2 regions of the Streptomyces sp. Pv4-95 genome follow, and region 1 is predicted to be linked to the other one. Evidence: riboswitches for the same ligand, from Rfam matches in the RefSeq annotation. Region 1 holds a riboswitch; the other holds the start of a gene.
What was found. A riboswitch is a leader RNA that binds a small molecule or an ion and turns the genes downstream of it on or off. The one in region 1 is predicted to bind thiamine pyrophosphate.
Positions count from the first base shown of each region.

Region 2: another riboswitch for thiamine pyrophosphate. It lies ahead of thiC (phosphomethylpyrimidine synthase ThiC); the one in region 1 lies ahead of QOM21_RS10790 (thiamine ABC transporter substrate binding subunit).

Region 1 is NZ_CP127172.1:2,458,731-2,465,756, forward strand. It holds gene QOM21_RS10770 (LOG family protein) at 1-172, shown strand, start outside; gene QOM21_RS10775 (hypothetical protein) at 339-1,391, shown strand; gene QOM21_RS10780 (ABC transporter ATP-binding protein) at 1,459-2,529, opposite strand; gene QOM21_RS10785 (ABC transporter permease) at 2,530-4,290, opposite strand; gene QOM21_RS10790 (thiamine ABC transporter substrate binding subunit) at 4,266-5,345, opposite strand; TPP riboswitch at 5,450-5,570, opposite strand; gene rlmN (23S rRNA (adenine(2503)-C(2))-methyltransferase RlmN) at 5,604-6,710, opposite strand; gene QOM21_RS10800 (phosphatidate cytidylyltransferase) at 6,991-7,026, opposite strand, start outside.
Region 2 is NZ_CP127172.1:4,093,909-4,100,934, reverse strand. It holds gene QOM21_RS17970 (SsgA family sporulation/cell division regulator) at 1-289, shown strand, start outside; gene QOM21_RS17965 (YibE/F family protein) at 346-1,731, opposite strand; TPP riboswitch at 1,801-1,958, shown strand; gene thiC (phosphomethylpyrimidine synthase ThiC) at 1,953-3,731, shown strand; gene QOM21_RS17955 (hypothetical protein) at 4,197-5,081, opposite strand; gene QOM21_RS17950 (metallophosphoesterase) at 5,294-6,451, opposite strand; gene QOM21_RS17945 (LacI family DNA-binding transcriptional regulator) at 6,695-7,026, opposite strand, start outside.

The sequences.
Region 1 (7,026 bases):
GCCGACCCCGATGGTGCTGGTCGACCGCGAGCACTGGACCGAGCGGCTGCCCACCTGGCCGTTGCTCCAGGCGCTCGCCAAGGGGCGCCCGATGGAGTCCCGGATCGCGCTGGTGGACTCCGTGGACGAGGCGCCGGAGGCGTTGGCGAAGCTGACGGCGGCGGTTTCCTGACCGCCCCGGCCGCGGCCGGAGGCTCGCGGCCCGGCCACCTCACCCGTCCGGCCGATCTTTTGCCCGCGGAGGCAACGCACGTCCCGTATTGCACGTCTGCCTGACCAGGTGCGGAAAAGGTCGTGCAGGCAGTGGACCTGCGGGCAGCGCGCGAACGGAGTTCTTGGTGATCATCGGCCTTCTGACGGCCGTGGCGGCGTCCGCCTGCTACGGCACGGGTTCGGTCCTGCAGGCGGTGGGGTCGCGGCGGTCAGCCCGCCAGGAGGCGGCTGCCGCGTCCGGCAGCGGCGTCACGCAGCACGGCGGCCCCAGCCTCTCGTCCACCGCGAAAGCGGCCGTGACCTGGGAATTCATGGTGGGCACGGTGCTGGACTTCCTCGGCTTCGCGCTCGGGGCACTGGCCGCCCGGCTGCTGCCGCTGTTCCTGTCCCAGACCGTGATCAGCGCCAATCTGGTGATCACGGCGGTGCTCGGCATCAAGCTCCTCGGCATCAGGCTCAGCCGGGCGGAGTGGACCTCCATCGCGGTGGTCTGCTCCGCGCTGGTGCTGCTCGCCACGGCCGCGGGGTCCGAGGGCGGCGGCGACACCTCGCTCGCCACCCACTGGTGGCTGCTGGCCGCCTCCGTCGTGCTCATCGGCGGCGGCACGCTGCTGGTGCGTCTGCTCGGCAGCCGGGCCGCGATCCTCGCCGGCCTCCTCTCCGGCCTGGGCTTCGGCGCGCTCGGCGTCGGCGTCCGGGTGCTGAACGGCGTGGATCCGTTCCGGCTCTCCTCGCTCCTCGCGGACCCGGCCCTGTACGCGATCCTCGTCGCGGGCATCGGCGGCATGTACCTGCACACCGTCGCCCTGCAGATCGGTTCGGTGAACGGCGCCACGGCCGCGCTGGTCGTCGGCGAGACCGTGGTGCCCGGCATTCTGGGCGTGCTGTGGCTGGGGGACGCGTCCCGCCCGGGCTTCGCCTGGGTCGCCGTCCTCGGCTTCGTGGTGGCGGTGGCCGGCGCCGTCGCGGTCGCCTGGTTCGGGGAGCCGGAGGCCGACGCGGGCTCGCCGACCGGGGACGAGGCGGCGGGGCGGGCCGCGCTGGCGGGTGCGGGCGGTTCGCCGCAGGACGGCAGCCCCGCACGGGCGGCGGGAGCCGGGGACGGCGCGGAGGCCGGGCCCGGGCAGGACGGCCGGCCCGCTCACTCCTTGGCCGGCGACCGGACCGGCTCCGCGTAGGGATCGACGCCAGGACCGCCTCGGAGGCCCACACTCGGCCCGGACCCGAACCGGCTCGCGCCCCTCCCTACTCCGCCGAGGCGTCCAGGATCACGACGTCCTCCGCGGCGAAGGCAACGCCCACCCGCTCCCCGCTCTCCGGCGCGTCCCTGAGGGCGCAGGCCGCCTCCAGCGCGGGCCCGCCGGCCGGCTGGAGCAGCAGGGCGACATGGGTGCCGCGGAACGTCCGGGCGGTGACCGTGCAGGGCAGGCCCTCCTCGGCGGGGGTCAGCCGCACCCCGGCCGGGCGGACGAGAAGGCGGCACGGTCCGTCCGGGGTGCCGTCGGGAACCGGCACCTTGCCCCAGGGGGTGGCGGCGGCCTCGCCCTGCACGGTCGCGTCGACCACGTTGTCGAAGCCGAGGAAGCGGGCGACGAAGGCGGTGGCGGGCCGCTGCCAGACCTCCAGCGGGGTGCCGGTCTGCGCGATGCGCCCGTCCTGCATCACCACGACCCGGTCGGCGAGCGCGAACGCCTCGCCCTGGTCGTGCGTGACGGCCAGCACGGTCGTCCCCAACTCCTGGAAGAGGCGCCGCAGTTCGACGACCAGCCGCTCACGCAGCCCGCGGTCGAGCTGCCCGAGCGGCTCGTCGAGCATCAGCAGCCGGGGACGCGGGGCGAGCGCGCGGGCCAGGGCGACGCGCTGCTGTTCGCCGCCGGACAGTGACGCCACGGCGCGCCGCTGGGCGCCGGGCAGGCCGACGAGTTCGAGCAGTTCGGCGACCGTACGCTCCTGGTCGGCGCGCGAGGCACGCCGCATCCGCAGCCCGAAGGCGACATTGCCCGCGACGTCGCGCTGCGGGAAGAGCTGGTGGTCCTGGAACATCATGCCGACCCCGCGCCGGTGCGTGGGCACTCCCGCCTGGTCCCGCCCCTCCAGCAACACCCGCCCCGCGTGGGCCTGTTGGAGTCCGGCGACGACCCGCAGCAGAGTGGACTTCCCGCTGCCGCTCGGCCCCAGGACGCACACGATCTCGTGCGCGACGACATCCAGGTCCACCGCGTCCAGTGCGGGCCGTCCACCGGGGTTGTCGAACCGGACGGTCACGCCGCCCAGTCGCAGCAACTCCTGACCGGCGGTCAGGTCCTGTGCGGTCATCTAGAACTCCCCGGTGTGGTCGGCGGTTCCCCCGGCCGTGCCCGTGCGGGGCCGGAGGCGGAGGCGCTCCAGGGCCAGCAGGGCCCCGGCGCACACCACCATCAAGACGGTCGACAGGGCCATCGCCTGCCCGTAGTTCTGCTCGCCGGCCCGCCCCAGCAGCCGTGCGACGGCCACCGGCAGGGTCGGCTGGTCGGGCCGCGCGATGAAGACGGTGGCCCCGAACTCGCCGAGCGACACGGCGAAGGCGAAGCCGGCGGCGATCAGCAGCGCCCGCCGCACCATCGGCAGGTCCACCTCGCGCCACACCCGCCAGGGTGAGGCGCCGAGCACCGCGGCGGCCTCCCGCAGCCGGCCGTCCACCGCCCGCAGCACGGGCAGCATCGTCCGGACCACGAACGGCACCCCGACCAGTGCCTGGGCGAGCGGCACCAGCCACCACGAGGAGCGCAGGTCCAGCGGTGGCCGGTCGAGCGTGATCAGGAAGCCGAAGCCGACGGTCACCGCCGAGACCCCGAGCGGCAGCATCAGCAGCGCGTCGAACCCGCGGACGAGCCGGCCTGCCGCGGGGGCCTTGCCCGCGGCGCGGCGGCGCGAGGCGGGGAGGGTCAGGGCGGCGGCCGCCAGACCGCCGATCACCAGCGCGATCAGCGTCGCGACGGCCGCGTAGCCGAGGGAGTTCCACAGCGCTTCGAGAGGGGCGACGGCGAAGGTGCTGTCGGCGGTCGCGGCCGAGCGAAGCGTCGCGTAGAAGACCGTGCTGTAGCCGTCCGGACCGGCGAACGAGCGCTCCGCGAGCACCAGCAGCGGAGCGATGAGCAGCACGGCGATGACGGTGAGCGTGCTCCACAGCAGCGCCCACTGCCCGGCGCCGCGCGGCCGCCGCGCGGTCTGCGACGCGTCGACGAGCCGCAGGGCGGACTCCCGGCGGCGCACCGTCCAGGCGTGCAGCGCCAGCAGGCCGAGGACCGCGGCGAACTGGAGCAGGGTCAGGACCGCCGCGGTCGGCAGGTCCAGGAAGTCGGCGGTCTGCCGGTAGATCTCGACCTCCAGCGTCGAGAAGGTGGGGCCGCCCAGGATCTGCACCACCCCGAAGGAGGTGAAGGTGAAGAGGAAGACCATCAGGGCGGCGGCCGCGACGGCCGGTCCCAGCGCGGGCAGCGTCACCCGCCGCCAGGCCGCGAACCGTCCGGCGCCCAGCACCCGGGCGGCCTCTTCCTGACGGGGGTCGAGCTGCCCCCACAGGCCGCCGACGGTCCGTACGACCACCGCGTAGTTGAAGAAGACATGCGCCAGCAGGATCGCCCACACCGAGGTGTCCAGCCGTACGCCCCACAGGTCGTCCAGCAGGCCGCCCCGCCCGACCAGCGCGAGGAACGCCGAGCCGACGACGACGGTCGGCAGCACGAACGGCACCATCACGACGGCCCGCAGCAGCTGTTTGCCGGGGAAGTCGAAGCGCGCGAAGACATACGCGCCGGGCAGCGCGATCAGCAGCGTCAGCGCGGTGGAGGCGGCCGCCTGCCAGACGGTGAACCACAGGACGTGCAGCAGGTCCGGGTCGCCGATCACCTCACCGATCCGGGAGAGCTGCCACTGCCCGCCGTCCTTCAGCCCCCGCCCGACGATCGAGACGACGGGGTAGGCGAAGAACAGCGCGAAGAAGGCGAGCGGCAGGGCCATCAGGCCGAGCCGCACCGCCGTTCCCCGCGCGGTGTTCCCGCGGCGGCCGTGGGCTACTTCAGAACGAGCGAGGACCACTGCTTGATCCACTGTTCGCGGTTCTCGGTGATGTTCTCGGGGGCGAGCGTCGCCGGCTTGTCGATCGTCGCGCCGTACTTGGTGAACACCTCGGGCAGCTCGGCGTCCTCGCGGGCCGGGTTGACGAACATCTGCAGCGGCACGTCCTCCTGGAACTGCTTGCTCAGCAGGAAGTCCAGCAGCGCCTTGCCGCCCTTCTCGTTCCGCGCGCCCTTGAGCAGGCCGCCGAACTCGATCTGGCGGAAGCAGGTGCCGGTCGCGACGCCGGTGGGCGCCTGCTCGGGCTGCGGCTTCTTGTCGAGGACCTCGGCCGGCGGGCTGGACGCGTAGGAGACCACCAGCGGCTTGTCGCCCTTGCCCTTGGCGGCGGCGGAGCCCGTGAACCGCTCGTAGTACGCCTGCTCCCAGCCGTCGACGACCTCGACGCCGTTGGCCTTGAGCTTCTTCCAGTAGTCCTGCCAGCCGTCGGCGCCGTACTTCGCGATGGTGCCGAGCTGGAAGGCGAGGCCCGGCGAGGACGTCGCGGCGTTCTCCGTCAGCAGCAGCCCCTTGTACTCGGGCTTGATCAGGTCGTCGAAGCTCTTCGGCGGCGCGATCTTGTGCTTCTCGAACCAGGCGCGGTCGTAGTTGACGCAGGTGTCGCCGTAGTCGAGGGGGGTGACGCGGTGCTCGGCCTTGTCGAGCTGGAGCTCGCCCGGGACGCTGTCCAGGCCCTTGGCCTTGTACGGGCTGAAGATGCCCTCGTCCAGGCCGCGGGAGAGCAGGGTGTTGTCGATGCCGAAGAACACATCGCCCTGCGGGTTGCCCTTGGACAGGATCGCCTGGTTGACGGCCTTGCCGGCATCGCCGCCCTTGAGCATCTTGACCTTGTAGCCGCTCTTCTTCTCGAAGTCGGCGAGCACCGACTTCGACACGTTGAAGGAGTCGTGGCTGACGAGCGTCACGGTCTTGGCGTCCGTGTCGCTCCCACCGCCGGAGCCGCCGCATGCGGCGAGGGCGCTCATACCGACCGCGGCGGCGAGGGCGGTCGCGATGACCTTGCTGGTGGTGCTCACTGATTTCCTCCTGGCTGGCCAGGAAGAGACGCGGCCCCGCCCGGGGTCCACCGCCGGGGGCGTCGAAGGACGTACCGGGCAGCGACCGGGGCGGGGCGCAACAGCATGAGTGACGACCGAACTTCCTACCCGGAATGACCCGGGCGAGGTTCAAGGGTCTGCGGGCACCGTATGACTACGACGCGTCCGCACTCTCAGCGCTGTGGCGCTCCCCTGTCGGAATGTGCATTTGTTCGATCACACGGTACCAGCGAGCGGTCAGCGTTCCGAGGCCGCGAGCTGCCCGCAGGCCCCGTCGATCTCCTGGCCGCGGGTGTCCCGCACGGTCACCGGGACGCCGTGCGCCTCGATGGCCTGCACGAAGGCCCGCTCGTCCTCGGGCCGCGAGGCGGTCCACTTCGAGCCGGGCGTCGGGTTCAGCGGGATCAGGTTGACATGGACGCGCTTGCCCTTGAGCAGCCGTCCCAGCAGGTCACCGCGCCACGCCTGGTCGTTGATGTCCCGGATCAGCGCGTACTCGATGGAGATGCGCCGCCCGGACTTCTCCGCGTACTCCCAGGCCGCGTCCAGCACCTCGCGGACCTTCCAGCGGGTGTTGACGGGCACCAGTTCGTCCCGCAGCTCGTCGTCCGGGGCGTGCAGCGACACCGCGAGCCGGCACTTGAACCCCTCGTCGGCGAACCGCAGCATCGCCGGCACCAGGCCGACGGTGGAGACGGTGATGCCGCGCTGGGACAGCCCCAGGCCGTCCGGCTCGGGGTCCGTCAGACGCCGGATGGCGCCGACCACCCGCTTGTAGTTGGCCAGCGGCTCGCCCATGCCCATGAAGACGATGTTGGAGAGCCGCGCCGGGCCGCCGGGCACCTCGCCGTCGCGCAGCGCCCGCATCCCGTCGACGATCTGGTGCACGATCTCGGCCGTCGAGAGGTTGCGGTCCAGCCCGGCCTGGCCGGTGGCGCAGAACGGGCAGTTCATGCCGCAGCCGGCCTGCGAGGAGATGCACATGGTGACCCGGTCCGGGTAGCGCATCAGCACGGACTCGACGAGCGTGCCGTCGTGCAGCTTCCACAGCGTCTTGCGGGTGGTGTCGTCGTCGCACGAGATGTGCCGCACCACGTTCATCAGGTCCGGCAGCAGCTCCGCCGCCAGCTTCTCGCGCGCCGCCGCCGGAATGTCGGTCCACTGCGCCGGGTCGTGCGCGTAGCGGGCGAAGTAGTGCTGCGACAGCTGCTTGGCACGAAAGGGCTTCTCACCGATCGCGGCGACCGCCTCACGGCGCTCGGCAGGTTCAAGATCGGCAAGGTGCCGCGGGGGCTTCTTGGCCCCGCGCGGCGCGACAAAGGTGAGTTCTCCGGGTGCAGGCATGGTCCGTCCAGTGTGGCAGATCGCCCGCACCGCCCCGGTCCCCGGCGGAGTGGGGGCCGTCACCCCGGGCGCCGTGACCACCTCGGGCCTCATCGGACAGCGGCGCCAGGTCGGCCCCGGGCAGGACCACGGGCAGCCGGCACGCCATGGGCAAGCCCCCGGAAGCACCACCGCGCCCCGGACAACGAGAAACCGCCCGGGCGCTATCGCCCGGGCGGTTTCCCATAAAGCTGCTCTCCAGCCGCTTCCTGCCGCGTGCCGGTTGTCCTGCCCGTCCCCGTCAGCCGGCGCCCACGAAGATGACGAACAGGAGCCA
Region 2 (7,026 bases), 1.6 Mb from region 1:
TGATGTGCCCGTGACCTGGGCTTTCAGCCGCGAACTGCTTCTGGACGGGCTGAGCCGGCCGTCCGGTGAGGGCGATGTGCGCATCGAACCGTCCTCCGCGGAGCACCTCAGCGACATCTTCATCAGCCTCCAAGTCGGTGCGGAGAAGGCCCTGTTCCGGGTCAGCGCGCCCCCGCTGGTCGCCTTCCTGGACCGGACGGACCGGTTGGTGCCGCTCGGCAAGGAAGAGGTCTTCGACACGCTGGAGGCCGTACTGGACCGGATCCTCACGGAGGCGCCGGCCGGCTGATGCCCCGAAGGGCCGGCCCAGTCGGTCATGCCCCGCCGACCCGGCCGTGCCGGTCCTCACTGCTTTCGGCGCCTGCCCCGCGACCCGCGCCGTCCGGACCGCCCCCGCGCGGCGCTTCGCTGTGCCCCGAAGCCGTCGGCAGCGCCCGGTGAGGAGGCGCCGGTGTCCGGTGCGGTGCCGGGCGCCGCCGTGCTCTGCCCCTTGCGGTCCGCGGAGACGACCATCGCCGCGAGCAGCGTCGTCAGCGGCACCGAGGCGACGAGCCCGATGCTGCCCACCAGCGTGCGCACGATCTCCTCCGCGACCACCTCGCTCGTGGCGACGGTCCCCACATCGCTCTGTGCGATCGAGAACAGCAAAAACAGCGGCAGTGCGGCGCCCGCGTAGGCCAGCACCAGCGTGTTGACGACGGACGCGATGTGATCCCGTCCGATGCGCATCGCCGCGCTGTAGAGCGTGCGCCAACTCGCCGACGGATTGGCCTCCTTCAGCTCCCAGACCGCGGCGGTCTGGGTCACCGTCACATCGTCGAGCACACCCAGCGAGCCGATGATGATCCCCGCCAGCAGCAGGCCCCGGATCTCGATGTCCGGGTACAGGCCGTGCACCAGCCCGGTGGTGTCGTCGGTGTTACCGGTCAGCAGCGCCCAGCCGACGAACACCGACCCGAGCAGGCCGATCAGCAGCAGTGAGGCGAGCGTCCCGAGTACGGCGACCGACGTTCTGGCGGTCAGCCCGTGGCACAGATAGAGCGCGATCAGCATGATCGCGCTGCCCCCGACCACCGCCACGACCAGCGGATTGGAGCCCTGCAGGATGGCCGGGAGGATGAACAGCGTCAGCACGCCGAAGCTCGCCAGCAGCGCCACCAGCGCGAGAACCCCGCGCAGTCGTCCTACGGCCACGACCGCGAACGCGAAGATCGCGGCGAGCACCCACATCGGGAAGCTCCGGTCGACGTCGCTGACCGAGTACTGCAGATCCTTGGGCGCCTTGGGGGAGTACGCGACCACCACGTCCTGCCCGGTCGTGTAGTGCCGCGAGGCGTCCGGGGTCACCACCGTCTGGAACGTCCGCCCGGCGTTCTCGCCCGTGGTGACCTTGATCGTCACCTGCTCGCAGTCCTTGCCGGTCGTCGACCCCCCGCTCGGTGGCTGCCCCGGCGGCGGCGTGGGCTGCGGCTGCTGCTCGGCATGGACGTCGGCGCAGTTGACCTTGTCCACCTGGAGCACCGTCGCCTGCTCGGTGGGCTGGTCGAAGCCCACACCGGACGGTTTGTGAGAGGGCGCGCCGCCGGGCCAGAGCACGGCCAGACCGACGACCACCGCGACGGCGAACGGGATCAGCACGGCCGCGATGACCTTGCGCAGATGACGGGACACCGGCGCGGCAGGCGCGTGGCCGTGCGCGTGGGAATGCGTATGGGGCTCCTGGCTGCTCACCGCCCGATCATCGCAAGAACCCAGGGGCCCCCTGGCCACCGCGCCGCATCGGCAGCTACCGTGGTGGCACTTTGCAATCGCGGGAGCTCGGAGCACCGGGCTGAGAGGGCGCTGACCTCCGCGGGACGTCCGGCAGACGCCGGAACGCAACCCACGGGAAATCGCTGCGTCGACCGCCGAACCTGTTACCGGGTAATGCCGGCGTAGGGAGTTGGGTCAATATGACTCTGCAGGATGCACGCACGCCCGAAAACGGTGCCGGCGACGGCGTCGAGCCGACGATCGGCTGGCACAAGGGCTATGTCTCCGGTTCGCGGCCCGACCTTCGGGTCCCGGTCCGGAAGGTGCACCTCACCAACGGCAAGGACGTGACGCTCTACGACACGTCAGGTCCGTACACCGATCCCCAGATCGAGACCGACGTCCGCCGCGGTCTCGCGCCGCTGCGGGAGAACTGGATCGTCTCGCGGGGCGACACCGAGGAGTACGCGGGCCGGCCGCTGCGGCCGGAGGACGACGGCCTCAAGCACACCTCGCCGCGCGGCGGCCTCAAGAACCTCGATGCGGTCTTCCCGGGCCGCCCCCGTCTGCCGCGCCGCGGCCGGGACGGCGCCGCCGTCACCCAGCTCGCGTACGCGCAGCGCGGGGAGGTCACCGCGGAGATGGAGTACGTCGCCATCCGCGAGAACGTCACGCCCGAGTTCGTGCGCGACGAGATCGCGGCGGGACGCGCGGTGCTGCCGGCCAACATCAACCACCCGGAGATCGAGCCGATGATCATCGGCAAGAACTTCCTGGTGAAGGTGAACGCCAACATCGGCAACTCCGCGGTCACCTCCTCGATCGAGGAGGAGGTGGACAAGATGACCTGGGCGACCCAGTGGGGCGCCGACACGGTCATGGACCTCTCCACCGGCCGCAACATCCACACCACGCGCGAGTGGGTGCTGCGCAACTCCCCCGTCCCCATCGGCACCGTCCCCCTCTACCAGGCACTGGAGAAGGTCGACGGCAAGGCCGAGGAGCTGACCTGGGAGATCTACAAGGACACCGTCATCGAGCAGGCCGAACAGGGCGTCGACTACATGACGGTGCACGCCGGCGTGCTGCTCCGTTACGTGCCCCTCACGGCCCGCCGCAAGACCGGCATCGTCTCGCGGGGCGGCTCGATCATGGCCGCCTGGTGCCTGGCGCACCACCAGGAGTCCTTCCTCTACACGCACTTCGAGGAACTCTGCGACATCCTCGCCTCCTACGACGTCACCTACTCACTCGGTGACGGCCTGCGCCCCGGCTCCATCGCGGACGCCAACGACGAGGCGCAGTTCGCCGAGCTGCGCACTCTCGGGGAGCTGAACACCATCGCCAAGCGGCACGGTGTCCAGACGATGATCGAGGGCCCGGGACACGTCCCGATGCACAAGATCAAGGAGAACATCGACCTCCAGCAGGAGATCTGCGAAGAGGCGCCGTTCTACACCCTCGGCCCGCTGACCACCGACATCGCGCCCGCCTACGACCACATCACCTCCGGTATCGGTGCCGCGATGATCGCCTGGTGGGGCACCGCGATGCTCTGCTACGTCACGCCCAAGGAGCACCTGGGCCTGCCGGACCGCGACGACGTCAAGACCGGCGTCATCACCTACAAGATCGCGGCCCATGCGGCGGACCTCGCCAAGGGCCACCCAGGCGCCCAGGAATGGGACGACGCGCTCTCCGACGCCCGCTTCGAGTTCCGCTGGGAGGACCAGTTCAACCTGGCCCTCGACCCGGACACCGCCCGGTCCTTCCACGACCAGACGCTGCCCGCGGAACCGGCGAAGACGGCCCACTTCTGCTCGATGTGCGGCCCGAAGTTCTGCTCCATGAAGATCTCCCAGGACATCCGCCGCGAACACGGCGGCGACCTGGCGATCGACCCCGAGGCCGGCATGGCAGAGAAGTCCAAGGAATTCGCAGCAGCAGGCAATCGCGTCTACCTGCCCCTCGCCGACTGACCCCTGCTGCGACCCGACCCGAACCAACCGAGCGCCGTCGCCGGAAGCTTCCCCATCCGGCGACGGCGCTTCGGCGTCGCTGGCCAGGGCGCATCGTTAAGGGTGTTGAGGTGCGGCGCCCCGAAAGAGAAATCAAGGCGCCGCATTCTGCGTATCAGTTGGGATCATTGAGCTGATTTCTTAACGCCCGCTGCGTACGGAAATGAGCGCGCCTGCCATCATATGCGCCCTCAGGCGCTCACCGTGAAAGGCATCCCGAGGCCGTCGCGAACTCTGGGCGGAGGATGCCGTCGTGTTCGCGCCGGATCAGGAGCGGGAATTCGGTCGGTGCCGAGGGGATCTCCGTGGGCATTGGCGGAATCCACGCGGGTGTGAATGGCGGGCCGTTGGGGTTGCCGTCCCGGGGAGGGCCCCTGGGCAGAGGAAGAGCGGACCCGGCGAACGGGCGCCGGCCGTGCGCGGTTGTTATTCCGGGCTGTGGTCCGGGCCGCCGTATTCGGGGCTGGTGAAGTCGGGGCTGGAGTAGCGGGGGCGCGAGGCGGAGCCGCTGTCGGGGCTGGTGAAGTCGGGGCGGGAGTAGCCCAGGGTGGGGATGCGGCTCTTGGGCTCGGAGTGCGGCCGGGGGACGTAACGCGAAGGGTCGGGATCCGGGCCCCGTGCGGTGTCGCTGCGCGCCTCGCGGAGGAACGGCAGCAGGCCGCGCTCCAGGAGGGCGTGCCGCCACTCGTCGTGTGCGCGGTGGAGTTCCTCGTCCGCCGCGTCCTCTCTCACGTCGGGTGCGGACGACGAGCCGTTGCGCAGCGCCGTGACGACGAGGCCGCCCATGGCGATCAGGGCGCCCGTCGCGGTGAGCGCGGCGAAGATCCAGCCGACGCTGATCAGCGGGCGCGCCGCGGCCTGGTCCGGGCCGAAGGCGCGCAGGACGTAGCCGATGAGGAGGAAGAGGATGGCGGCGATGCCGGCGAGGACCGGTGCGAGGACGGCGATCATGGCGGCCAGCCCCGCGCCTGCCGTCCCCGGGGCCTCGATCGCGGCCGTGGCCGGAACGTGCTCCTGCCCGGCTGCCGCGTCCTCCTGGCCGTCCGCCGCTTCGGCCGACACCGCGGACGGTGCCGCCCGCAGTGCGGTGCGGAGTTCCACATAGCGTTGGTATTCAGCCGTCGCGCAGGCGGCGATGGCGCTGGTGGCGCCGAGGGCCATCGTGCGCAGCTGTTCGGTGTCGAGGTCGTTGCCCGCGTCGGAAGCGAGGTGGTCCGGGCGGTATTCGGCGGTACGCAGCGCGTCATCAAGGATCCGCGCGAATTCCTCGCGGTCCTCATTCAGCAGGTGCGGAGCGCTGTTCATGTGCATCCCCCGATGCTCCGTAGGGCCGTACGGGCCGGCGTGGCCGGGCGGTGGGCGGAAACGGAGGAGAGCCTGCTACGGATAGACCGATGGTAGAGCGTTTTTGGCACGGGGTTACAGGGTGTTTCCGGAAATTGAGCCAGTCCATTACCGGATCGGCCCCGGCCCGCCGGGCCGCCGTACGTCCCCGGCCCGGCGCAGACCTGCGCGGATAACGCTCAGTCGGCCAGCGGAAGTTGAACGACCAGCAGTTTTCCGGCCATCGTGACGCCACCGTCCATGGCGATGGCGAGGCCGTCGGCGTAGACATGCGGGCCGTCGACGGCGACACCGTCGCTCTCGCCGTCCTCCCCGCCGACCTCACCCAGCAGATACGGGATGGGGCTGTGGCCGTGGACGACGCGCGTGCCGCCGTAGGCGTCCAGCAGTTCGCGCACCGCCTGCGAGCCGGTCTCGTCGCGGAAGGCGAAGCGCTTGGTGAACTTGCGGAACAGATCCCACACTTCGTCCGCGTCGCTGCGGGTGAGCACGTCGTGGACGGTGTCGTTGACGGCCTCGATGGAGTCGCCGTATTCGAGGTAGGCGGTGGTGTCGGAGTGCACGAGCAGATGCCCGTCCTCCTCCATCACGGCGTCCAGGCGGGCCATCCACTGGAGGTGGTGGTCCTCCAGGCGGTCCATGTCGGACTTCTGGCCGCCGTTGAGCAGCCAGGCGGCCTGGAAGGAGGCCGTGCCGGCGCCGGACTGGACGGGGGTGTCGCCGAACCGCTTGGCGCCCAGCAGCAGAAGTTCGTGGTTGCCCATCAGGGCCTTGCAGTAGCCACCGGCCGCCGCGGCCTCCGCGGAGAGCTGCATGACGAGGTCGATGACGCCGATACCGTCCGGGCCGCGGTCGGTGAAGTCACCGAGGAACCACAGCCGGGCATTGCCGGCCGCCCAGCTGCCGTCGGCGTCGACCAGCCCCTCGGAGGCGAGTGCCTCGCGCAGCTCGTCGTAGTAGCCGTGCACATCGCCGACGACGTACAGCGGGCCCAGGCCCTCGGTCGCGTCCGGGTCGAGCGTGGCCTCGGGGAGGTGGCTCGCGGCCGGCTGGTCGATGAGGGTGTCCGTACGGCCGGATCCGATGACCGGGAGGTCACGGGCCGTCGGGGTGTACTCCTCGGGCAGGTCCACCGGCTGCGCGGCGGGCGGCACGACGGGGGGTGCGGCAGGGGGCGCGGCAGGAGGGCCCGCGGGCTGCTGGAGCGGGTGGTCGGCAGACGGCACCGGAGGCGGCCCGGCCGGCGCACCGGAGGGCGGCAAGGGTGGCGGAGGAGACGCCGGTGTCTGTCCCGCCATGGTCCACACCATGGGTCCCTGACTGGCCCCCTGAGTCATCGACCCCTCCACCATCGCGCCGCCGTGCACCTCTCGGACCTTTGCCTGGTCGACGGCGGTCCGCGGTGTCGTGCGCCCATCATAGGAATGCCGCTCGCGGGTTGTGACGCACCCGGGGGTGGTCAATCGGCCGGAGCTCGGCATTCCCGGATGATTTGTCCCGGGATCGCCATATTTTTTCCTGAGTGAAGGGGGCGCCCGGTCGTCACCGGTGCGCCCACTCCGTCGCTCGCCGGAGCACACTCAGTCGCCGGCCGGGCCCCGCGGGGGGATCACGGTCGTCCGAGGGGACCGTCGCTGGGACGAGGTACGGACGATCAGATCGGTCGGTATCACCTGTTCGACCGGCCGGCCGTTGTCGAGTCCTTCGATGGCGTCGATGAGGATCTGGACGACGGCGGTGCCGATGCGGCGCGGCTTGAGGGAGAGCGTGGTCATGGGCGGTTCTGTGGTGGCGTAGACCGTCGACTCGCTGCAGCAGACCAGCAGCAGGTCGTCGGGAACGCGCAGGCCGTAGCGCCGCGCGGCCGCGAGCAGGTCGGTGCCGTTGGGGTCGAAGAGTCCGTAGACGGCGT